3 regions of the Clostridium senegalense genome follow, and region 1 is predicted to be linked to each of the others. Evidence: predicted binding sites of a transcription regulator. Region 1 holds the regulator's gene; each other region holds the start of a gene.
What was found. Region 1 encodes NrdR, which represses ribonucleotide reductase genes. Its sites were predicted from a motif close to CACNANATNTNGTG; they were not measured.
Positions count from the first base shown of each region.

Region 2: nrdD (anaerobic ribonucleoside-triphosphate reductase) is a predicted target of NrdR. The motif match lies at 1,988-2,001, and genes of this name have one in related genera.
Region 3: KQI36_RS03865 (vitamin B12-dependent ribonucleotide reductase) is a predicted target of NrdR. The motif match lies at 5,868-5,881, and genes of this name have one in related genera.

Region 1 covers NZ_JAHLNC010000001.1:603,758-612,591, forward strand. Annotated here, with positions in the region: gene KQI36_RS02970 (HAMP domain-containing sensor histidine kinase) at 1-548, opposite strand, end outside; gene KQI36_RS02975 (response regulator) at 529-1,233, opposite strand; gene pgeF (peptidoglycan editing factor PgeF) at 1,241-1,960, opposite strand; gene nrdR (transcriptional regulator NrdR) at 2,080-2,535, opposite strand; gene KQI36_RS02990 (YlmC/YmxH family sporulation protein) at 2,624-2,884, opposite strand; gene sigG (RNA polymerase sporulation sigma factor SigG) at 3,146-3,919, opposite strand; gene sigE (RNA polymerase sporulation sigma factor SigE) at 3,996-4,709, opposite strand; gene KQI36_RS03005 (sigma-E processing peptidase SpoIIGA) at 4,738-5,526, opposite strand; gene ftsZ (cell division protein FtsZ) at 5,808-6,947, opposite strand; gene ftsA (cell division protein FtsA) at 6,963-8,216, opposite strand; gene aroE (shikimate dehydrogenase) at 8,581-8,834, opposite strand, start outside.
Region 2 covers NZ_JAHLNC010000007.1:120,927-129,760, reverse strand. Annotated here, with positions in the region: gene KQI36_RS12715 (YhfM domain-containing protein) at 1-740, shown strand, start outside; gene KQI36_RS12710 (hypothetical protein) at 831-1,007, opposite strand; gene KQI36_RS12705 (cold-shock protein) at 1,364-1,561, opposite strand; gene nrdD (anaerobic ribonucleoside-triphosphate reductase) at 2,018-4,138, shown strand; gene KQI36_RS12695 (MBL fold metallo-hydrolase) at 4,447-5,085, shown strand; gene nrdG (anaerobic ribonucleoside-triphosphate reductase activating protein) at 5,145-5,657, opposite strand; T-box leader at 5,881-6,097, shown strand; gene ileS (isoleucine--tRNA ligase) at 6,200-8,834, shown strand, end outside.
Region 3 covers NZ_JAHLNC010000001.1:808,357-817,190, reverse strand. Annotated here, with positions in the region: gene KQI36_RS17910 (sensor histidine kinase) at 1-1,144, shown strand, start outside; gene KQI36_RS03870 (hypothetical protein) at 1,185-2,711, shown strand; gene KQI36_RS03865 (vitamin B12-dependent ribonucleotide reductase) at 2,768-5,758, opposite strand; gene KQI36_RS03860 (gamma carbonic anhydrase family protein) at 6,304-6,810, shown strand; gene KQI36_RS03855 (CvfB family protein) at 6,832-7,671, shown strand; gene KQI36_RS03850 (cation-translocating P-type ATPase) at 7,702-8,834, opposite strand, start outside.

The sequences.
Region 1 (8,834 bases):
ACATAAGAAAGTTTAGATGATATCCATACGGAAAAAATCAATGTTGTAATTACAAGTGCTACATATAATGCTATATATGCTTTATCAACATTTTCCACTATTTTATCTAACCTTGATATCCTTACTATATGATTTTCATATTTTTTAGCATAATATATTGTGTCTGAATTTAAATGATTACTTCTTCTTATCAAAAAACTTTCACCATATTTATAAGCCCTATTAACTTCTTCTTTTTTGTCATAATTGTTATCTTTTACTGAATCATAAATTAAAGTTAAATCATTTTTTAAAATTGTTACTCTTATTTCTTCATTTTCTAGTTCTCTAATAAAATCTATCTTATCCTTTTCCCTTATATCTCTTTCTATTAATCCATTTATGGCATTGGCATATATTTTAAAAGTTTCTTTTGCATTTTCCTGCCTCTGATAATCTAAAACATTTAAAAACAATATAGTAACTAATATTAATACTGAAACTATAGCTCCAAGTATAAAAACTGTTATTTTTCTTTTCATAGATCCATTAGATTTCGTTTTTTTCATAATTAAATCTATATCCTATTCCTCTTATAGTTTGAATATATTTAGGATTTTTATCATCTTTCTCTATCTTCTGTCTTAAGTGTCTTATATGAACATCTACTGTTCTAGTTTCTCCAACATATTCATAACCCCAAATTTTATCAAGTAACACCTCTCTAGTTACTACCTTACCTTCATTTTTTATAAGAATTTCAAGCAACTCAAATTCTTTAAGAGTTAATTCAATTCTTTGTCCATCTATTTTTACTTCATGCTTATCAAAATTAATAGTAATATTGTCAAATTTAAAATTAGAGTTATCCTTCTTGCTTCCTGTTCGTCTTAATATAGCTTTTACTCTAGCAACTAATTCTCTTACTGAAAATGGTTTAGTAATATAATCATCTGCACCTAATTCTAATCCTAATATTTTATCTATTTCTTCACCTTTAGCCGTTATCATTATTATAGGTATTTCACAAATTTCTGGATCTTTTCTAATAATCCTACATACCTCTAATCCATCAATTCCAGGTAACATAAGATCTAATAATATTAAGTCTGGATGATTTTCTTTTACATATTTCAATGCTAAATCACCAGTGTTAGCTGTAATTACATTACAACCTTCCTTTTTTAAATTAAATTTTATAAGTTCTAATATATGTTCTTCATCATCAACAACTAAAATTTTTTTTTCCGCCATAAAATTGCTATTTCATATATACAAATGAAAATAGCCTACCCTCCCTCTCATCTATTTTTCTATAAGAGTATAATTTATACTTCTTACAGCAATAAGTACAAAGTTTAATTGTATTTATATTTTCTTTTTTCACTCCTATTAAATCCAATTGAGCAAAAATGCATTTTTCTAAATCTAAATATCTTCCTTGATTTATATTTATGTTTTTATAAATATCTACCTCTTTAAATTTTTCAATAAGCTCCTCACTAACTTCATAACAACATGATCTGTTATGTGGTCCTATATATACATTTAAATCTTTAGGATCTATATTATAATCTTTTATCATCTTATTTATAGTTTTCAATACTATTTTTTCATATGTACCTTTCCACCCACTATGTATAGCAGCTATAACTTTCTCTTTATTATCTACAATAATAACAGGAACACAATCAGCTGTAAATATCCCTATTCCTATATTTTTTTTGTTAGTTATAATACTATCTCCATCTAATTCTTTTATAGATTTTTCATTATAACTATATATTATATCACTATGAATTTGATTTAAGTATTCTAATTTATCTAACTTAAAAAATTTCTTTACTTTATATAAATTTTCTAAACCTACATTTAAATTTTTATTTAAATTTAATCCTTGTTTTGCAGTGGAAAATATTATTTCTGCACAGTCATTTTGAAAAGCTAAGAATTCATAACCATTCATATTTTTAATTTCCATTTTATCTTCCCCTTTTTTCTAAAAACTATAAAAGTATATTAAAATAAAATATATTCAAATTACGTATTGGATTTAGATTCCCATATATAAAAATAAAACACTACAAAAATTATAGTGTTTTATTTTAAATTTCTTAATTTATCAATTTCCTGAATAAAAGTATCTATATCATCAAACTGCCTATATACAGATGCAAATCTAACATATGCAACTTCATCTATATACTTTAATTTTTCAAGAACCATTTCTCCCAATTCTTCAGATTTTATTTCTACCATCATTTTATTATTTAAACTTTTCTCTATATCATTAGCTATATCTTCTATAATAGCCCTTGTTACTGGTCTCTTTTGACAAGCAGTAACTATACCTCTTATTAACTTTTCTCTATTAAAAAATTCCCTATGCTGGCCTCTTTTAATTACTAATATAGGCATTTCTTCTATTTTTTCATATGTAGTATACCTTTTATTACAAGAAAGACATTCTCTTCTTCTTCTTATAGCCAAATTATCCTCAGTTGATCTAGAATCTACAACTTTACTGTCTTCGCTACTACAAAATGGACATCTCACATCAATTCACTACTTTCCTAAAGAATTTATTATATTCTTATTATACACATATTAAAATAAATTTCTATAAAATTTTTATAAATTTATTTTATTCATCCAAACTTATTATTCCATCACCATCAATTAATATTACATCCAATCCTATTTTCCTTATCTTTTCCCAAGGTATTTCTATATCAGTATTCTTCATAAACCATCCAGTTTTTTGAGTAGGAAGTACTATTGATGTTACTCTATACTCATCACAATTTATTCTCAAATCCTTTATAAAGCCTAGTTTAGCTCCAGTGTTTATATCTATTACCTCCATCATTTTCAAGCTATTTATAGCATACATTGAATTTTCCATTTATCTCCCACTCCTTTATTTAGTGCTTTATTTAAATTAATAACCTCTATAGAGAAACAGACTCAGGTTTAAATTTATTCACTAATTTTATTTATTATTAAATTCTAAGTAATTTGGAGCATGTTTCACTATTTTAGATATCCAAGTTTTGTAATGTACAAATTTTATAATTTAAAATCTATACTAACTAGCTTGTACTATTTATATGTTAATAAGAAAATTTATATTCCATTTTATAAAAAAATAGAGCCTTTTTAGGCTCTAAACGTATTTTCTCATATGTTTTAATGCTGTTTTTTCTAATCTTGATACTTGAGCTTGAGATATTCCAATTTCATCTGCTACTTCCATTTGAGTTCTACCATCAAAAAATCTTAAATTTAATATTAATTTTTCTCTATCAGTCAACTTCTTCATTGCTTCTTTTATAGATATATTTTCAAGCCAACTATCATCTAAATTTTTACTATCACTTACTTGATCCATAACATAAATGGCATCTCCTCCATCATGATAAATCGGTTCAAATAATGAAACTGGATCTTGGATAGCATCTAAAGCAAAGACCACTTCTTCTTTAGGTATCTCTAATTCTTTAGCTATTTGAGATACTGTCGGTTCCTTATTATCTTTATTTACTAGTCTATCTCTAACTTGGAGTGCCTTGTATGCAATATCTCTAAGGGATCTACTAACTCTAATTGAGTTATTATCCCTTAAATACCTCCTAATTTCTCCAATAATCATAGGCACAGCATAAGTAGAAAATTTTACATTTTGACTTAAGTCAAAGTTATCAATTGCTTTTATAAGACCTATGCACCCAACTTGGAATAAATCATCTACATTTTCACCTCTGTTATTAAATCTTTGTATAACACTAAGAACTAATCTTAAATTGCCTTTGATAAATTTTTCTCTACAGCTATCATCTCCATTTTGCATTTTAAAAAGTAGTTCTCTCATCTCCTTTTCTTTTAATACTGGCAATTTCGATGTATTTACTCCACATATTTCTACTTTGTTTATTATCATAAGGTCATCATTCCCTTCAGAGTAATTGCATTTTAATTATTTCCTGATGTAATAATTTTTATACTCGGGACAAACCTTATAACATTTTATTAATTTCTTTTTTTAATCTTTTTATTATTCTTTTTTCAAGTCTAGATATATAAGACTGTGATATTCCTAGCATATCAGCAACTTCCTTTTGTGTTTTTTCATTACATCCATTTAATCCAAATCTTAATTCTACAATTTCTTTTTCTCTATCATTTAATCTATCCATTGCCAATAACAATAATTGTTTATCCACTTCATCTTCTATAAGATTATATACAATATCATTTTCAGTACCTAAAATATCTGATAACAATAATTCATTACCATCCCAATCTATATTTAATGGTTCATAAAAAGATATTTCTGTCTTTATTTTACTATTTCTTCTTAAATACATTAAAATTTCATTCTCTATGCATCTAGATGCATATGTAGCAAGCTTTATTTTTTTTTCTGGATCAAAAGTATTTACAGCTTTAATAAGCCCTATAGTTCCAACTGAAATTAGATCTTCAACATTAACTCCTGTATTTTCAAATTTCCTTGCTATATAAACAACCAGTCTCAAATTTCTTTCTATTAAAGTCGCTCTTATATTTTCATCTCCACCTACTAATTGTTTTACCAATTCCTCTTCTTCTTCCTTGGTAAGCGGTGGTGGTAATGCATCACTTCCCCCGATATAATAAATATTATTTTTAAAAAATTTAAACTTACCTAAAAAACTACTTACCTTTTCAACAATCCTTTTTAAAAACATCTTTAAGTTCAAAAATACCCCTCCTCTATTAAACTAAAATTCCCCTAGGCAATAATGCACCATAATCTTTGCTGTAGCTTAATTGATTATCACAGTACGCTAAAATTACTTCCTTAGTTATTTTTTGTCCATTTTCATTAATGATCACACTGTCTGGCTTAAACCCTTGTAATTTTCCTAAATTACCATTTACCACCGAATAGGTTATTGAATATTTTATATAATCTTTTATATCTACCCCCTCTAATATATTTTTTTGAACTACTATAACTGGCAAATTGGTTATAGGCTCCCTAAGTTCATTTCCTGTATCTAAAAAACCTTTAAATTTTATATTTTTTTCTTTTATCAATACATCTACATCATATATATACTGATGCATTAATTTTCTATCCTTTATATAAAAAACTAATCTATCAATAATTAAATAAATAGCCATTACTGATAAAGCTAATTTTTTGTAATTAAATTTGAATATATAATTATTGATACCTTTATTGCCTATGGAAAAATAAAATGTAGTTCCTGCTAAAACCATAGAATATCCTATATAAATTAAAGTTCCTTTCAAGTAAAATTTTTTATTATTGGTACAAATTAAAATCATTAGAAATGCAACTAAAACGCTTGTTATTTTATTATTTAAAAATCTCAGTGCTGGAAATATTATGACAATTACATATAAACTCCCTAAAAATGCAGCTAATATCTGTCGTTTCAAAGTACATCGTTTTTTAATTGTACGAAATGTTATTTGAAGTAGAAATAAATTCACTAAAAAGTTTTCTAATATTAGTTCATCTAAATACAAAACCAAATTTACTCACTCCTTTATACTTATTATACATATACATAGTGGTAAATTTTGTAAAAACTCACAACTGTATTTTTCTATATTAATTGTCTTTTTCGTCAAATTGCATAATATTTTCACTTTTTCCTTTATCAATATATACAAAGTCTCTTAATATAATCAAAAAAATAGTAAATTCTTAAACTTATATGGGAATAAAAAATAATTAATCTTTTGTTAATATAGGCATAAAAAAAAGAAGAAACTTTAGTTTCTTCTTTTCTCATTTATATTATTTTCTTATATTATCTTCCACTTCTTCTTAGCCAAGTTGGAACTGAATAATCTAATTCTGGTTCTTCTACAGTTTTTGTAGCTGCAGCCTCTTCTTCTTGTTGTTGTGGCGGCTGCATTTGACTATTTATTACCCCTCTAGATGGTATTTCAGTTCTATTTGCTTGCTGCTGAGTTGGAGATGGTTTTGATGCTTCATCTAATTCAAATCCTGTTGCTATAACAGTAATTCTTATTTCGTCATTTAAACTTTCATCAATAACTGCACCAAATATAATATTAGCATCTGGATCTGCTTCTTCTTGAACTATTTGTGCTGCTTCATTTATCTCTAGTAATGATAAATCTGCTCCACCTGTAATGTTCAATAATACACCTGTTGCTCCGACAATTGATGTTTCTAATAAAGGACTAGATATAGCCTCTCTAGTAGCTTCTTGCGCTCTATTATCGCCGTTTCCATATCCAACACCCATGTGTGCAAGACCTTTGTCCAACATTATTGTACTAATATCAGCAAAATCCAAATTAATTATTCCAGGTATTGTTATTAAGTCAGATATACCTTGAACACCTTGTCTTAAAACATCATCTGCTTTTCTAAAAGAATCAACTAAAGTAGTTTTCTTATCTACCATAGTTAAAAGTCTTTCATTTGGAATTGTAACTAATGTATCTACAGATTCCTTAAGAGCTTTAATACCTTGTTCTGCATGTAACATTCTTTTTCTGCCTTCAAATGAGAATGGCTTTGTTACAACACCAACTGTTAATATTCCCATAGACTTTGCTATTTCTGCTACAACTGGAGCTGCACCAGTTCCTGTTCCTCCACCCATTCCGGCAGTTATGAACACCATGTCTGCACCTTTTAGCAATTGAATTATTTCTTCCTTACTTTCTTCTGCTGCTTTTCTTCCAATCTCTGGATTAGCACCAGCTCCTAGTCCTCTAGTAAGTTTTTCTCCTAATTGTATCTTTTCTGTAGCTCTTGATAATGCTAACGCTTGTTTATCAGTGTTAATTCCTATAAACTCAACATTTTTCAAGCCTTCCTCTATCATTCTATTTACAGCGTTGTTTCCTCCGCCTCCACATCCAATAACCTTTATATTGCATAACTCCCTGTCTTGAACATCAAAATCTAGCACAATACTACCTCCTCATTAGAAAAAATCTGATAAAAACGCTTTAAATTTGGATAAAAATTTAATGTCATCCTTATTCTTCTTTAATTGTTCATCTTTTTGAATTACTACTTTATTATCTGCTTCTTTTTCAATATCATTGTTTAATTGTAAAGACAATTCCTTTATTATTCCTGTTGCTATTGTGTAGATTGGATTTGCAACTCCTACATATGAAGGCGTAACTACTCTACATTCTTTTTCTACCACTTTTTCAATCAAATCAGTTATTCCTCTATAAAGCGAAACACCTCCACCACATAAAACAACAGTTTTAATTTGATTATAATATCCAGAATCAACCAAAACTTCTTTGATTAACTTGATTATCTCTTTAACTCTTTCATAAATTACTTCCACTAACATAACATAGTCTATTTCTATAGTTTGTCCATCTTTTAAAGAATAAATCTTTATTTTTTCCCCATTATCGATGTTTTCTTTATAAATACGTCCACTTTTTATCTTTAAGCTTTCAGCATCATCTTTAGAAATCTTTAAACAAATAGCTATATCATTCGTTATAGTATCTCCGCCTAGACCAATGCTTGCAACATATTCTAATTTATTTTTTTTATATATTACAACATCTGATGTTTCTGCTCCAATATCTATAATTGCTACTCCATCTTGTACATCAGTTTCACTTAATGTATCTTTGCATACACCTAAACAATCAACTGTAAATCCTAAAATTTTAATACCTATGTCTTCCACCGGTTTTTTATAAAGATTCACAATTTCTTTAGATGCAACTATTACCTGTGAAACCACCTCCAAATTTTTTCCTAACAACCCTAGAGGATTATTTATGTTACCAACATCATTTATCTTAAATTCTAAAAGATTTATTTTTAGAACTTCTTTATTGGTAGACTGTTTAACCTCTAGTCTTATTAACTCTTTTAGATTTTCAATATCTTCACTGGTTATCTCTCTATCTTGGGAAGATAAAGTCAATATCTCTCTTTTTTCAATTACTTCACATAAAGATACCGGTATAGATATATACACACCATGTATATTAGTATTGATAATATTTCCTAGCTGGGTTACTACATCTTTGATTGCATTGGATGTATTTTCAAAATCTGAAACTCCAGATTTTTTCACACCATTACATTTGCTTGTAGTTACACCTAGAACTTGAAGCTTTCCTGCACTATCTAAATTTCCAACTACACCGCATATTTTTGATGCACCAATGTCTATTCCAACTATGTAATTGTTCACTTAAATTACCCCCCTTTTAAGAGAAGCTTCAAAAGTACATATTCAACAAGAAATCCTCTTTTCCTTTAATCTTAATTAACTTTTTATAAAATGTTTATATATAAATATAAACATCCTATTTTCAGTATAATTGCTTTACAAGTAAAATGCAATATTTCACTTTAATACTAATTAATTAAATTTTTGTTTTTAATCCTTAATTATAGAATAAAATTTTTAATTTAAAAAACTTAGTATATTTCCAAGGAAAATCACCAAAATTAAAGAATATTTAATCTTTATCACACTTAAAATTATATCCTTAATATATAATAAGTTCAATTAGAAATTTACATTTTTTTCATGTTAAAAGAGAACACATTAATTATGTGTTCTCTTTCAAATATTTTTCCCATATTTCAATTGCTTTATATCCTTGATACAAAAGCATACTGTAACCATTTAATACGCGACAACCATATTCTTCTCCAACTTTCATAAAAAGCGTATTTTTTGGTTCATAGTTTAAGTCATAGAATATTTTTTTAGAATTACATTTTTTTATACTTATTGGTGTTTCATTTGGATGATTTGCACCTGAAATTGGAGTACAATTTATAATTATATCGTATTCTGTTA
Region 2 (8,834 bases), on a different contig from region 1:
GTTCTTTAAAAAAAGATAATGGAGCATTTGGTTTTATGAAAAATAGCAATGTTATGAAAATAACAATTCAAAGTACAAGAGATCAAAGCTATAAGTTTACTGTTACGGATAAAGATGTAATAAATGATATTTATAAAATACTTTTAAAGGCAAAAAAAGTTGATGAAAAGAGTACATTGTCACCAGACTATGTTTTTGAAATATATGAAGGCCCTGAAAATATACATAAATTTAATTATATTACAGGATTAGATAAGGCTGAAGGTGCTAATTTTTATGATGGAAATAATAATTATATAGTTTCTAAAAGGTTGGATAATGATATAATAAAGAACTTTTGGAATATAAGAAAGCCTTTAGATTTTGAAAAAGTTTATTACAATTCTATACTTAAGGGTCTAGATCAATATTTAAATAATGAAGGCAAAGGATTAAAAGTTGCTGTCAACTTAGATAAAGATTTAGAAATGGCTAAGTTTGTATTATCAACAGATTTGCTTAAATTTGAAAAGAATTTAAGTAAGTTAAATAATGTAACTCTTATTGGTGATAAAAAAGAAGAAGAGTTTGATGCGGTAATGAGTTTAAAAACAGAAGGATATACGTCAACTAAGTATAAAGGTATAATAACATTTTCAGGAAAAGCAGGATCCAATGATCAAATTTATTATATAAATGACGTATACGAAAATGGTGGTTGGAATATTAATATAACTAAAGAAAAACCAGAAAACTTTTAGTTATATTTAGTTTTAGAAAATTAAAAGAATCATATATAGAAGTTTTAAGTAAACACTATTAAAAAATTAATAGTGTTTACTTTTGTTATACTAAAAAAAGTTAGATATGTTTAGTGTATCTTTTTTATTATGTAATGTAGATAAGTTTACACTATCACCTACATTAGAGTTTAATGGTAATGAATTAATTGGAATATTTATTATAAAGCTATTAGAAATTTCAACAAAAGCGTCAGTGCTATTTAAGTCTATAATTTTACCAAACAATAAAAACACCTCTTTTATGTAAATTTTGCTTATTTTAAAATTTAAATTTTAACTAGCAGTAAACAAAGTTATTAAATAAATTTAAGTTGAAGCTTGTTTTCCTATATTAATCTTAGATTTTTTTGTTTGACGAATGAATAGGTTTAATTTATAAATATAGATTTATTAATATTTTAAACAAATATTAATTGTAGTATTCATTAGAGGTATAAAAACAAATATGATTAGTACTTATTAATAGCAATAACCTGTAAATAAAATAATTTACAGGTTAAAGTTTTTTATTATAGTTTAAGCATTTATTAAAATCATGATAACCTTAAATTTAGAAAAATTATCATGAATAGGATCAAAAATTATAATTTACAAACATTTGTAGCTTGAGGTCCTTTTTCACCTTCAACTACATCAAATTCTACTTTTTGTCCTTCTTCTAAGGATTTATATCCATCATCTTTTATAGATGAAAAATGAACAAAAACGTCTTCTTCACCTTCTACAGATAAAAATCCAAATCCTTTTTCGGCATTAAACCATTTTACAGTACCTATCATAAAAATTCCTCCTAAATAAAACAAATTCATAAAATTTAAATTTGATACTAGTTTTTACTATTTATAAATTTTTATACTATAAATATTTAAATTTAATATTTTTTTATAATTTAATATGAAAATTGATTTATAGAATTTTATATTAAATTATAAAAAATAGTATGTATGGTACTATACAAGGTTTATATTCAATATATTAAAATAAGCGAAATAATTTGAAAATAATAAATAAGGTTAATAATTAAGCACATAATTTAATATATAAAAAATTATAATATAAAGCCAAAAAAAAAACATGTCAATTTCACTACATAAGTGAAAAAGGAAATAAGAATACATTAAGATAAGAATTTTAAGTTTTAAGTCATTTTTCTATACACATTCGCTAATTGATATAAATATTTTACTAGAGTATAATAGACCGAGTGCAATATATCGTGTTTGAGGGGGTAGTTTATGCTATATGTTGTAAAAAGAGATGGTAGAAGAGCTGAATTTAATTCTGTTAAAATAACAAATGCAATTAAAGGTGCGGCAGATGAAATTTCATATAATCTACTTGAAAGCGAAAAAATAGAATTAACTCAAAAGATAATTAAACGAATTGAAAAGTTAAATGTAGAAGAACTTACTGTAGAACAAGTACAGAATATGGTTCAAGAAACATTATTAGAAAACGGGCATAAGCCTATAGGTGTAGCTTATGCTAACTATAGAAAAGAAAGAACTAGATTAAGAGAAATTAAATCAGATTTAATGAAGGCAATTGAACAAATAGGTGTAGAAACAGATAGAGATAATGCAAATGTTGGAAACAACTTTAGTTCGAAACTTCTTAGAATAGCAAGTGAATCAAATAAATGGTTTAATTTATCAACAATGCCAAAGCATTTATCTAAAGCCCACGAAAATGGAGATCTATATTATCATGATTTAGATAGTTATAACTTAACAGTAAACTGTCTACATATACCAACTAAAGAGGTATTAGAGAGAGGTTTTAATACAGGTTATGGATATCTAAGAAAAGCTAAACGTATAGACTCAGCAGCAGAGCTGTCTTGTATATTACTTCAATCAACTCAAAATGATATGTTTGGAGGACAATCACATCCAGATTTTGATAATGACTTATCTGTATTTGTAGAACCAACAAGAGAAGAATTAAGAAAAGAATTTGAAGAATTAGGAATACCAAAAGAAAACATAGAAGTAGCAGTAGAGAAAAAAGTTAATAGAATGATTGAACAATCTATGCAAGGGATTGTATATAATTTAAATACAATGCATTCTAGAGCAGGTTCGCAAGTTCCTTTTTCATCAATAAATATTGGAACACCTAATAATAAGGATGCGGCACTTATATGTGAAAAGTTTTTAATTGAATATGAAAAAGGATTAGGTAAAGGAGAACAACCTATTTTCCCTAATATAATATTTAGAGTTAAAACAGGTATAAATAAGGAGCCCAATGATCCATATTACTACTTATTTAAATTAGCTTGTAGAGTAGCTAGTAAAAGAATGAATCCAACATTTATGAATATAGATGCAGATTTTAATAAGGAATATTACGATAAAGGATATATGCCAGCAACAATGGGATGTAGAACATACCTTATGAGTAATTGTAATGGAGAACCAGGAACTAAAGGAAGAGGGAATATAGCACCAACAACTATAAATCTTCCAAGAGTAGGTATTCTTGCTAAAGGTGATAAAGAAAAATTCTTTTCTTTATTAGAAACTAGATTAGAACAGGCAAGTGAATCATTAATGCATAGATATAATGTATTAAAAAATTTAAGAATTAAAGATTTACCATTTGTTGCAGGACAAGGACTTTTAAAAGGGTCAGAGGGATTAGGATCCGATGATTCTATAGAACCTATTTTAAAACAAGGCAGTTTTGCAATAGGATTTATAGGACTTGCTGAAACTTTAATAGCCCTTACAGGAAAGCATCATGGTGAGTGTGAAGAGTCAAGAAAGCTTGGCGAAGAAATTATAACATTTATGAGGGCCTTTACAGACAAATTAACTAAAGAAACTAGTCTAAACTGGGGATGTTATGCAACACCAGCAGAAGGTTTAAGTGGTAAATTTATATTACAAGATAAGAAAGTATTTGGAGAAGTAAAAGGGGTAACGGATAAAGATTACTATACAAATAGTTATCATATACCAGTAGGGTTCCCAATATCAATAATAGATAAAATCCAAATAGAAGCTCCATATCACAAGCTTTGTAACTCAGGTCATATAAGTTATTTAGAAGTTGACGATTATCCATCACCAGAAGTTGTTGAGGATATTATTAAGTATGCTTATAATAACAGTAACATAAGTTATATAGGTATAAATTTCCATATTAAATATTGTAGAGATTGTGGTACGTACTTAAAACCAGATAAATTTGAATGCCCAACTTGTGGAAGTTCAAACATCCAAGGTGTATCAAGAGTAACTGGATACTTAAGCTTAGATGAAAGATTTGGTCCAGGAAAATACCATGAAAGAGAAGATAGACTATCGCATACAGAAAATCATAAAAAAATCTATGCAATAGAGGAATAATAAAATTTTATAATTAAGTAAGGGTGTTACAAAACTAACTAAAAGAAAGTTAGTTTTGTAATACCTTTTTTATTTAATTTTAAAGTTGGTTATTGTACAGAGACATATAATAAATAAAAATTTATAAGAGGTTATAATAATATAGGTTAAATGATAATATAATAGAAAAAGGAAATTTCTATAACCTTATAAATGTAAAAGGATATTTTTACAATCTTTACAGGATAGCATAATTATAAGATTAGTTAAGGAAACTATATTTTGATAGAATATAATTAAAGAATATATTATGTTTTGGAGGTTTTTTTATGAATTTAACATGGTTAGGGCATGCGTGTTTTTTAATTGAAACAAATAATGGAATTAAAATTATTACAGATCCCTTTGATGAAACTGTAGGGTATCCTATTTATAAAGGAAAGGTTGATATTGTAACTGTAAGTCATGAGCATTTTGATCATAACTATACTAAGTTTTTTAGTGATTACTCAGAAATAGTGCGTACACCAAAGTCCTTTGATTTTAAAGGTGTATCAATACAAGGTTTTCCATCATTTCATGATGAAGTTAAAGGTGCAAAACGTGGAGAAAATACTATTTTCAAAATAGAGTGTGATGGAATAAAAATTTGTCATCTAGGTGATTTAGGACATTTATTAACAGCGGAAGATATAGATCTTATAGGAGATGTAGATGTGCTTTTAATTCCAGTTGGTGATAACTATACATTAGGTGGAAAAGAAGGTGCTAAATTATCAAAAATGATAAATAGTAAAATAACTATACCTATGCATTACAAGACTCCACAATTAACTTTTGAATTAGATGGAGTAGAAAATTTTTTAACACATATGAAAATTGGAGAAAAGGTTAATGATTGTTCAATAAATGTTGAGGAATATATAGAAGAAAATAAAAAGAAAGTGCTAGTGTTAACACTCTCTTAGATAGTAATTTAACAGAAAAAATAGATTACTAGTCAAAAAAACTGTAGTAGAGGTTTATATTAATCTAATTTAAGCTCTACTACTTTATTTTTATTTAAACTTTCTTTTACATTTATTATTCTTTGATTGCTGGAACCTCTATATTTTAAATCGTCATCTTTCTTTGACTCATCAAATTTTCCATCAACTAAAACATCAATATTATTAAGTAGTTCATTCCAATCAGGATTTTTTTCGAAATTTTTCACAATATGCTCAAATGTATACCCTGTATAACACCAAACATTTTTATTAGTTTTTTTTATTTCCTTAGCAATCTTAGCAAAAGCATTTGCTTGTTCTAAGGGGTCACCGCCACTAAATGTTACACCACTTATAAGTGGGTTTCTATTTATGTCTTCAACTATAGTATCTAGCTTATAGTCTGTTCCACAACCAAAACCATGAGTATGTGGGTTGAAGCATTCCTTACAGTTATGTTTACAACCTTGAGCAAATAGAACACGTCTAATACCAGGACCATTATTTAAACTTTCATGTATGATACCAGCTAAATTAACTTTTTCTTCCATGATAAACGACTCCTAACTTATGTAATACTTAGTATAATACTAAGTATACTATAATATTAACGATATAAAAATACTCTTATTTTGTGTATAAAAATGTATAATTATCTACATAATATTAGGTATAGTTTAAATTAACATTAAGTTTTTTATTAATATGAGTTTTATGTGATTGACAATAAAAAAGTACTGTACTATAATTTATTTAAAATTGAAAATTTCTTTTTAAAAAGCTACGAATAGGAAAAGTATTTTATCATGTAACTTAAAGAGAGCGAGGGATGGTGTGAACCTTGCAGTGATGGGTAAATGAAAATCACCTAGGAGCTGAAAGCTGAATTTTAGTAAGTTTATCCGTATTTCTGCGTTAAAGAATAGAGTATTAAATTGTACTTGAATTATCTTACCATAGGTGGTATACCGAAGTTATCTTCGTCCTATTTAGGGCGGAGTTTTTTTATTTTTAAATTTAATATAAATCAGTATGTAAGTATAACTTCTATGTTTTACTATATAAAATTAGGTATAGGAAAGGAGCTAACAATATGTATAAGAAAATCGATGCTTCTAAAAGTTTTATGGATTTAGAAAAAGATGTATTAAAACTTTGGGAAGAAAAAAATGTAATTCAAAAGAACTTTGATTCAAATGAAGATGGAGAGTATTTCACTTTTTATGATGGACCTCCAACAGCAAACGGAAAACCACATGTAGGTCACGTTTTAACAAGAGTTATGAAGGATATAATTCCAAGATATAAAGTTATGAAGGGATATAAAGTTTTAAGAAAAGCTGGATGGGATACCCATGGACTTCCAGTTGAACTTGAAATAGAGAAAAAACTTGGGATATCAGGAAAACCACAAATAGAAAAATACGGGGTAGAAGACTTCGTTAAACAGTGCAAGGAAAGTGTTTTTACATATGTTGAAATGTGGAGACAAATGTCTGAAAGATTAGCTTATTGGGTAGACATGGATACTCCTTATGTAACTTTCCATAACAATTATATAGAGTCTGTTTGGTGGGCATTAAAACAAATGTGGGATAAAGAGTTAATATACAAAGGGTTCAAAATAATGCCATATTGTCCTAGATGTGGAACTACACTATCTTCACATGAAGTTGCACAAGGATATAAAGATGTAAAAGACAGTTCTGTATATGTTAAATTTAAACTTAAAAATGAGGATAAGTATGTTTTAGTTTGGACAACAACACCTTGGACATTACCAAGTAACGTTGCTTTAGCTGTTAATAAAAAATACGATTATGTAGAAGTTGTTCAAGAAGAAGAACACATAATATTATCTAAATCATTACTAGGAAAATTACAAGGTGAATATGAAATAGTTAGAGAATTTAAAGGTGAAGAGCTTTTAGGTAAAGAATATGAGCAAATGTTCACATTTGAAACTCCAAATGAAAAAGCATTCTATATTGTTCATGGAGATTATGTAACATTAACAGATGGTACTGGTATAGTTCATATAGCACCTGCATATGGTGATGACGATAGTAAAATAGGTCAGTTATATGGATTGCCTATGATTAATTTAGTTGATGCAGAAGGTAAATTTGTAGATAAAGTAACTCCTTGGGCTGGAATATTTGTAAAAAAAGCAGATGAGAAAATAATTAGTGCGTTAAAAGAAGAGGGAAAACTTTATAAGAGTGAAAAATTCTTACACTCATATCCACATTGTTGGAGATGTGATACTCCACTTCTTTATTATCCAAGAGATAGCTGGTTTGTAAAAATGACAGCTGTTAGAGATAAGCTAGTAGAAAACAACAATAAAATAAACTGGATGCCAGATAATATTAGAACAGGAAGAATGGGAAATTTCTTAGAAGGTGTTATCGACTGGGGAATTTCAAGAAATAGATATTGGGGAACTCCACTTCCAATATGGGAATGTGAATGTGGACATAGAGAAATGATAGGAAGCATTGCAGAGCTTAAGGAAAAGGGAATAAATGTTCCAGAAGATATAGAACTTCATAAGCCATATATCGATAATGTGCATTTAAATTGTCCTCATTGTTCTAAAGAAATGACAAGAGTAGAAGAAGTTATAGATTGTTGGTTTGACTCAGGTTCAATGCCATTTGCTCAACACCACTATCCATTTGAAAATAAAGAATTATTTGAACAAAACTTCCCAGCACAATTTATTTCAGAAGCTGTTGACCAAACAAGAGGATGGTTCTATACATTACTTGCAATATCAACAGTAGTATTTGAAAAGAATCCATTTGAAAATTGTATAGTACTTGGACACGTTTTAGATAGAGATGGATTAAAAATGTCTAAACATAAAGGAAATGTATTAAGTCCATTTACTGTATTAGAAAATCAAGGAGCAGATGCGTTAAGATGGTATTTCTACACTGCTAGTGCACCATGGTTACCATCAAGATTCTATGAAGAGGCAGTTATAGAAGCTCAAAGAAAATTCATAGGCACATTATGGAATGTATACTCTTTCTATATTCTATATGCTGAGTTAGATAAATTTGATCCAACTAAATATGAAGATTTTGTATCTGAAAATGTAATGGACAAATGGATGATGTCTAAGCTAAATTCACTAATTAAATCTACTGATGAACATTTAGAAAATTATAGAATAACACAAGGTGCTAAAGAGCTTGAAGAATTTGTTGATGAACTTTCAAATTGGTATGTAAGAAGAAATAGATCTAGATACTGGGTTGAAGAGTTAACAGAAGATAAAATAGGAGCATATATGACACTTTATAGAGTGTTAACTACTTTAGCTAAGATTGCTTCTCCATTTATACCATTTGTAACTGAGGAAATCTATCAAAACTTAGTAGTTGCATTTGATAAAAATGCACCAGAAAGTGTTCACTTATGTAAATGGCCAGAATACAAAGCTGAATTAGTAGATGCTAACTTAGAAGAAGATATGGATAGAGCATATACAATAGTTAAGCTTGGAAGAAGTGCAAGAAATGGAGCTAACATAAAGAATAGACAGCCACTTGGTAAAATGTTAGTTTCTGCAAAGTCTCTTCCAGAGTATTATGGAGATATAGTTAAAGATGAGCTTAATATAAAAGAAGTAGAGCTAGGTGCAGACCTTTCTAAATATGTTAACTTTGAAATAAAACCAAATCTTCCTGTACTAGGAAAGGCTTATGGTAAATTAA
Region 3 (8,834 bases), 200 kb from region 1:
TGAAATAATAGATAAAAAGGGAGATATTTTAATGGATTCCCAAGGTCAAAATAGGGGTAAAATAACAGTAACCAATGAATTTAAAGAATTGGTTAATGGTAAAATAAAGTTTTTTAAAGAAAAAAGTAGCTTAAATAATGAACCTATTTTGAGTGTATATATGCCACTATATTATAATGGAGAAGTTGATGGGGTTCTTAGATTCACATCTTCTACTGTGGATGTGGATAGAAATATATTAAAAGTATCACAATATGCAATAATGGCAGGATTTATCATTATAATACTATCCAGTTTTGTTAGTTTGGTAATTTCTAACAGTGTGGCAAAACCGCTTAAAATAATAAGTCAAGGTGCAGAAAAAATGGCAGAGGGAAACTTTAATGATAAAATACCTAAGTATTCTGATGATGAAATTGGAAAACTAGCAGACACCTTAAATTATATGTCAGAAGAGATATTAAAAAACGAAAAATTAAAAAATGAATTTATTGCATCTGTATCTCATGAACTTAGAACACCACTTACATCAATAAAGGGATGGTCTATTGTATTAAAGTCATCTGAATTTGAGGATGAGGAAGAGATAAAAGAAGGATTAGATATAATAGAACAAGAGGTTGATAGGTTAACATATTTAGTTGAGGATTTATTAGATTTTTCAAAATTATTATCAGGAAATATGACATTGAAAAAGGAAAATGTAAATATTGATGATTTGCTTAAAGGTATATGTAAACAACTTACACCAAGAGCAAATAATGAAGGCTTAATTTTAACTTTAAAAGTAGATGGAGAGTTGCCAAGTATAAGTGTAGATATAAATAAAGCAAAACAAGTTTTTATAAATATAATTGATAATGCTATAAAATTTACTAATGATGGTGGTAGGATTTTAATATGTGTTAACGCTGATGAGAAGTATATAAACATAAGTGTTAAAGATAATGGCGGAGGCATAGCCTCAGAAGACTTAGAAAAAGTAAAAGAGAAGTTTTTTAAAGGAAAAGATTCAAAGTCAAGTAATGGAATTGGATTATCAGTGTGTGATGAAATAGTGAAGCTACATGATGGAGAATTATTAATATTAAGTGAGGTTAATGTAGGTACAGAAGTTATAGTAAGATTACCATTATTATTATAAAAATACGGTAGAAATTTATATTAAAGCAGAGGAGTAGTATATGAAGAAAATTTTCGGGTTAATATCTATGTTTATTATCATAATTCTATTGGTAGGTTGTAAATATGATAATATTGATTTAGCTGTGAAGGCAAAAGAACCAACTACAACACCTATTATTAATGGACAATGGATAGTTAATGGATATAAACCTTTAGAAAAAAGTGATAATTTAAATGAATCATATAATGTTTGGAATAAGTCTATAATTACTATAAATACGCAAGTAGCTATATTTCCTAATAATACATATAAAAATCCAAAATATAAATTAAAAGTAGTAGAAGCGGAAAACTATATTCTAAAAAAATACGGAATAGAACCAAAAGAGATAGGAATTAATGATGAGAGAATAAGTATAATATCTATATCTTCAGATGAACACTATTATGAAGATGTATTATTAATAGACAATGATAATGCTATTGTGGAAAGTAATAATATAATATATTACATTTCTAGGATTGATTCAAATGATATAGATGAGTTGAAAGAAAAACAAAATCAAAAGGGTGTTGCTATAGGAAATAGTAAATACTCTGATGAAAGTGATTTAACCAAAGAAAAAAGTGGTGTTTTTATAGGCTTAAAGGAAACTACTAAAATGGATACATATCCACTTATATTTAAAAATTATATAGATAAAATGAATAAATTTTCTTATAGAACTTTATGGGTTAATTTTGATGGGGAGAATGTGGAAATTAAAGAGATACCATATATATTTTTAGTTAGAAAAAATGGATTTTGGAAAGTAGAAAGTGAAAGGGTCTCAGGAAATGATTATATACAGGATAATATTACTGCAATTCCTTTAAATAAAAAAGATGAAGGGAACAATGCACTTAAAAAGGAAATTAGAAATGGATGGACCTATGGAACTATTGAAATAAATTTTATAGCTAATGATTATATGTGTGTAGAAACTCATGGAAATAATGTAGATTATGAAAATGAAAAATTTGATTACGAAAATTTAGAAACAATTCCTATTGATACAGTATACTCAGGAGAAATGAAATCAATAAGTATATCAAAAATTTTAGGCAAAGAGCAGCTAGAAGTTGTTAATGAAGAAATAATGAGGATAAATAATAAAACAGGATCTATAAATAAAGAGGATTATACTAAAGATTTTTGGGGATTTGGTGTAGAAAGAGTACCTGGAAAATGGGGTATGAAAGGTAGAGTTAATCAAGATTTAACCAATAATGATTATGCAGATTTCCAAATTCCTATAGATGTTCCACAAACTCTTTTAAAATATGATTCAGTATATTTACCATTAGCAAAGGTAAAAGAACAGGTGCCAAGGGCAAAAGATGTAATTTGTTCTCCAAATAAAGACATGGCAGTAGTATTTACAGATGAAAAAATACTTGTATATAAAATTGTTGGAACTAACTTAAGTGATGCACCATTAGGTGAATTTGATTTGAAAGAAAATGAAAAGCTTATAATGGCTGAATGGGCTACTGGCGATTATGTTGATCAATGGGATAAAGAAGTAAATGAGAATTTAGAATAAAAAAGTATAGTTCAAAATAATCTTTATTTTGAACTATACTTTTTAACTATATATACTTAACTACATCCTGTTGTTGTGCCACAGTCTTGGCAAACCTTACAAGTACCATTCCTTACAAGTCTAGTACTAGAACAATTTGAACAAACTTCAGAATAAATTCGTTCGCCATCAATAGAACTACTAGAAATTTCAGTTTCTGCTACATTGTTAGTAATATTATTTTGGACATTAAATTCAGTGCTAGTAGTTTGTGGTTTAACTTGACACCTAGAAAAATCTCCAAGTTCTATATCAATAACTTTACTAATTAAATCAGATATAGAAGAAACTTGTTTTATATATGGATGTTTTTGAACAAATCCATAAGGCTCATATTTTTGACCTCTAAGCATTTTTGCTATATCCTGAGGTGGAACATTATACTGCAACATTACAGATATAGATTTGGATAAGGAATTTAAAAGTCCCATTATTATTGTACCTTCTCTATCTGTAGTTATATAAATTTCGCAAATTTCATCTTTTTCATTTCTATTAACTGTTGTATATATTTTTACTTCATCTATTTGAGCTGGATGGGTTGTTCCATAGCGAATTCCTTCAGGTTTTTCGCGAGTAGAAATACAACGGTTACCTTCTAATTCTCTAGCTTTTTTTAATAACTCATCATAAGTTAAATCTTCAAGGTCGGATTTTTTTCCATCGTCAAGAGTAGTATTAAGTGGTTGGCTAGCTTTGCAACCATCCCTATAAAGAGAAATACCTTTAATTCCAAGCTTCCATGAATTTATTACAACAGATTTAAAATCTTCTACAGTTGCATTAGATGGAAGATTAACAGTTTTAGAAACAGCTCCAGAAATCATAGGAGTTATACTGGCCATCATAAGCACATGTCCCATGGCATCAATAAATCTATCGCCGCTACCACATTTATTAGCAGTATCAAATATTGGTAGATGTTCATCTTTTAAATGTGGTGCATCTTCTATTTTTCCATCAATTATTTTTTCATATTCAAATCCATCTTCAGAGACAATTTCTTTTCTAAGTATATAATCTAAAATATCTTTAATTTCATTGGAAGAATAGCCTAAATTTTTAAGTGTTTCTTCTATAACAGGATTTACTATAGTCATAAATCCACCACCAGATAATTTTTTATATACAAAATGAGAAAAATATGGTTCTATTGAAGTAGCACCACAATCCATTGCAAATGATATAGTTCCAGTAGGTGCAATAACCGAAACTTGAGCATTTCTATATCCATGCTTTTCACCTAAATTAAGAGCATCTTTCCATGTGGATTTTAGCAATTTGCTTAATTTCTCCCAGTGAATTTTGTTTAAAATATTATGATTAATTTCAAGTGGTTTATAATTTAAGTTTTCATATTCAGAGTCTAAAACTTTAGCAACTCTACAATGATTTCTTATAACCTTTAACATATATTCTTTATTAATAGGATATTTTTCAAATGAACCTAACTTTTCTGCCATTATAGCTGAAGTTTTATAAGAAGTAGCTGTAAGTAATCCTATTAAAGATGCAGAAATTGCTCTGGCTTCATCAGAGTCATAAGGATATCCCATAACCATAAGCAAGGATGATAAATTAGAAACTCCAAGACCAGTGGTTCTAAATAAATAAGTTTTTCTAGCTATATCTTCAGTTGGAAATTGACCCCAATGTATAGAAGCTTCTAAAGCTAATTGCAAAATAGAAACTAAGTGAATATAACCTTCTAAATCAAAAGAATTATCTTCATTATTATAAAATTTATAAAGGTTTATGGATGCTAAATTGCAAGATGTATCATCTAAAAAAGCATACTCACCACATGGGTTTGTAGAATTTATTCTATTATATTTAGCATTAAATAAACCATCTTCTCCACATGGACAAGTATGCCAACTATTAAAAGTATCATCAAATTGAGGTGCAGGGTCTGCACATTTCCAAGCAGATGTATTAAACTTATCCCATAATAAACTTACTTTTACTTTTTTATTTATAAAATTATCTACTCGTCCTTTTAACTCTATAGTTTCTTCAGGATTAACAGAAAGATTTTCAACTTTTTGCATAAAATCATCACTTAATCTTATAGAGTTATTACCATTTTGACCAGAAACTGTTTCATAAGCTTCTCCTTCAAAGTTGGCATCATATCCCATCTTACCTAAAGCTCTAACCTTATCTTCTTCTCTTGCTTTCCACTGGATAAATTCTAATATTTCAGGATGATTTATATCTAAAGCTACCATTTTAGCGGCTCTTCTAGTAGTTCCACCAGATTTTATGGCTCCAGCATTTCTATCTAAACCTTTTAAAAAGCTCATAACTCCAGAAGATATGCCACCGCCAGAAAGCTTTTCGCCTTTAGCTCTTATATTGGAGTAGTTTGTACCAGTACCAGAGCCACCTTTAAATAATTTAGTTTCCGTTACAAATTGTTCAGATATAGAATGTTTTCCTAAAAGCTTATCTTCTATAGATAGTATAAAACATGCTGAAGCTTGAGTTCTTGTATAAGCATCTTTACTTTTTACTACCTTTCCCTCCTTAGGGTCAAAATAATAATTATTTAAGCTTTCACTCTTTATTCCATAGGAGTGCATTAAACCTGTATTAAACCATTGTGGGGAATTTGGTGCATACATTTGATTTAAAAAACAGTATGCTAATTCGTCATAAAGGATTTCTTTTTCTTTTTCAGAATCAATTAGACCTTCATCAACTAATGCTTCACACCAGAAGTTAACAATTCTATGGACTACCATTTTTAATGAATTTTCATAACCACATTCATTAGGTACCATTGCTTTTTTAAAATACTTTGAAGCAATTATATCACAAGCATTTTGTGAGTAGTGAATAGGAAATTCTAAATCTTTCATATCAACTAAAACCTTATCACTTTTATAGTCCTTTATAAAAACATTAATCTTTTTCCATTTGAATAAATCATATACATTAAGATTTTTATTTTCATCAAGTTTTTTTGTATAATATCTTTTAAATAAATTTTTTATATTACTCATTATCATCACTAGATTAGTTAACTTTTAAAACTAACTAGCACTGCACCTCCTAAGCGTAGAAAATTAACGAAACAAAAATACTACATATTACTATATGTAGTATAATATGCACTATATGTTGTATTATATAACAAGGATTAAATTTAATCAACAATTATTATTTTATAACAATAATGAAAAACAATTCGAAAATAATAGAATTATTTGTACTATTGTAGAAAAAAATAAGTATATAAAATAATATATACTAAATTATAAAAATAAATTTAGTGATTAATGTAGTAGAATAAGATTAAATTTAGATGTTTATAAGATTCTATTGCCATTTTCATAATAAAGTCTTAACTCTTAATTTCAAACTAATACTAAAAAATTATATAATTTTAAATAAAATATTATTTCTCTATATTATAAAGTTAGCATTATAGTATTTAAATATACCTTTACTTAGTGGTTGAATATACACAACGCAAAAGGATATAATGAAGAGTAGTATATGGTTAAAGGCAGATATGAATATATTTTTATGATAAGGAGTGATTTTTGTGATAAAATCATTTAAAGGAAAGAGTCCAGTTATAGATGAAAGTTGTTTTATAGCAGAAAATGCAACTATAGTAGGAGAAGCTACCATAGGTAAGAATACCAATATATGGTATGGAACAGTTTTAAGAAGTGATATGAGTTATTTAAAAGTAGGAGAAAATACCAATATTCAAGAAAACACAACTGTTCATAATGATTTTGGTGTACCAACAGAAATTGGGGATAATGTTACAATAGGACATAATGCAATAATCCATGGGTGTAAAATAAATAATAATGTGTTAGTTGGAATGGGTTCCATTATTTTAAACAATGCGGAAATAGGAGAAAACACAATTATAGGTGCAGGGAGTTTAGTAACTCAAGGTAAAAAAATACCATCTGGTGTACTTTGTATGGGATCACCAGCAAAAGTTATTAGAGAACTTACATCAGAAGAAATAGAAAATATAAAAAAATCAGCAATAGAATATGTAAAAATGGCAAATGAACATAAGAGCATTTAATGAAAACTTTAGGAGGAAATTATGATAAAAATTGGTGAAATAAATAGTTTAAAAGTTGTTAGAAGGTCAGAGTTTGGATATTATTTAGATGGGACTACAGGGAATTCATCAGATGATATATTATTACCTAATAAAAGTGCGTTAAGAAATGATATAAGAATTGGTGATGAACTTGAAGTATTTATATATAGGGATTCTTTAGATAGAATTATAGGTACTATGAAAGAGCCATTAGCGACAGTTGGAGAAGTAGCTTATCTAGAAGTAGTTGATGAAAGTCGTATTGGCTCGTTTGTTAATATAGGATTAGAAAGGGATGTTTTAGTTCCATTTAAGGAAACAAATTATAAATTGAAAGTTGGTAAAAAATATTTATTTGTATTATATGTAGACAAAACAAATAGACTTGCAGCAACAACTAAAATAGATAATTATTTACATGACACAAATTCTTATGAAATTGGTCAAGAAGTAGAAGGAACTATATATGGGTTCCAAACTAATAACTCTGCAGAAATAGCCTTAGAAAATACATATAGAGGTGTAATATTAAAAAATGAATATTACAATGATTTAAAAATAGGCGATATAGTTAAAGGTAGAGTTAAAAAATATTATGAAGATGGTAAAGTAGGTATTTCATTAAGAAAAGTGAGATTAGAAGAAAAGTCAGATTTAGAAACAGAAATACATGAGTACTTAAAAGAGAATGATGGATTTATGAAATTGAATGATAAATCTTCACCAGAGGATATAGAAAAAACTTTTAAAACTAGTAAAAATGCATTTAAGAGAGCTTTAGGTGGGCTTATGAAGAAAAAATTGATAACTCAAGATAAAGAGGGAACTAGACTATTATAAGATTAATAGAAATAAGAAAAAAGTTAGAGATTAATCTCTAACTTTTTTTTCACTACTTCTTTTGAAAAATTTTAAAATTTCATTTATTATAATTGGCACTAAACTAATTAATAGTACAAAAATCCAATCATTTAAAGTAAGTTTGTAAACTCCAAATAATGTAGCTATCGGTGGTATTGTTATAACTAAAAATTGTAGCAATAGTCCTAGTATTATAGAACTAATTAAATATTTATTGGAAAACACACCAATAGAAAATATGGATTTACTTTCATTTCTCATATTTAATGAGTGAGCAAGCTGAGTACTACTTAATACAGTAAAAGCTAACGTTTGAGCATGAATAAGAATTTTATCAGGTATGTTTGATAAAGCTATGTCAGAACCACCATAAACTTTAGCTCCATAAACAAAGGCTATTAATGTTAAAAGTCCAATTAAAAAACCGTTAAATATTAGTGTAAATATTGATCCTTTAAATAAACTGTCTTTAGCATTTCTAGGATGCTTATTCATAACATCCTTATCACCAGGATCTACACCTAATGCTAATGCTGGAAAAGTATCAGTGATTAAATTTACCCACAATATATGTGTTGCACTAAGTGGAGCAGCCCAACCTAGTAAAATTGCAAGAAATAGACTGACTATCTCACCAGCATTGCAAGAAATTAAGAAAATAACAGATTTTTTAATATTATTAAAAATATTTCGTCCTTCTTTAATTGCTGAAACGATAGTAGAAAAATTATCATCTGTAAGAACCATATCAGCTGCACCTTTTGCAACGTCTGTACCGGTTATTCCCATAGCAACGCCTATGTCAGCAGCTTTCAATGAAGGTGCATCATTAACTCCATCACCAGTCATGGAAACTATATTGTCTTTTGATTTAATAGCTTTAACAATTTTTACTTTGTGTTCTGGTGAAACTCTTGCAAAAACTCTAAGATTATCTATAGAGTTTGCAAGTTCCTCATCTGATATTTTATCTAATTCAGCTCCGGATATAACTTGTGATGAATCTGTAGCTATATTTAAATCTTTAGCTATGGCAAAAGCAGTATTTTTATGATCACCAGTTATCATTATTGTTTTTATTCCAGAGTTTTTGCAAATTTCTATTGAATCTTTAACTTCTAGTCTAGGAGGATCTATCATTC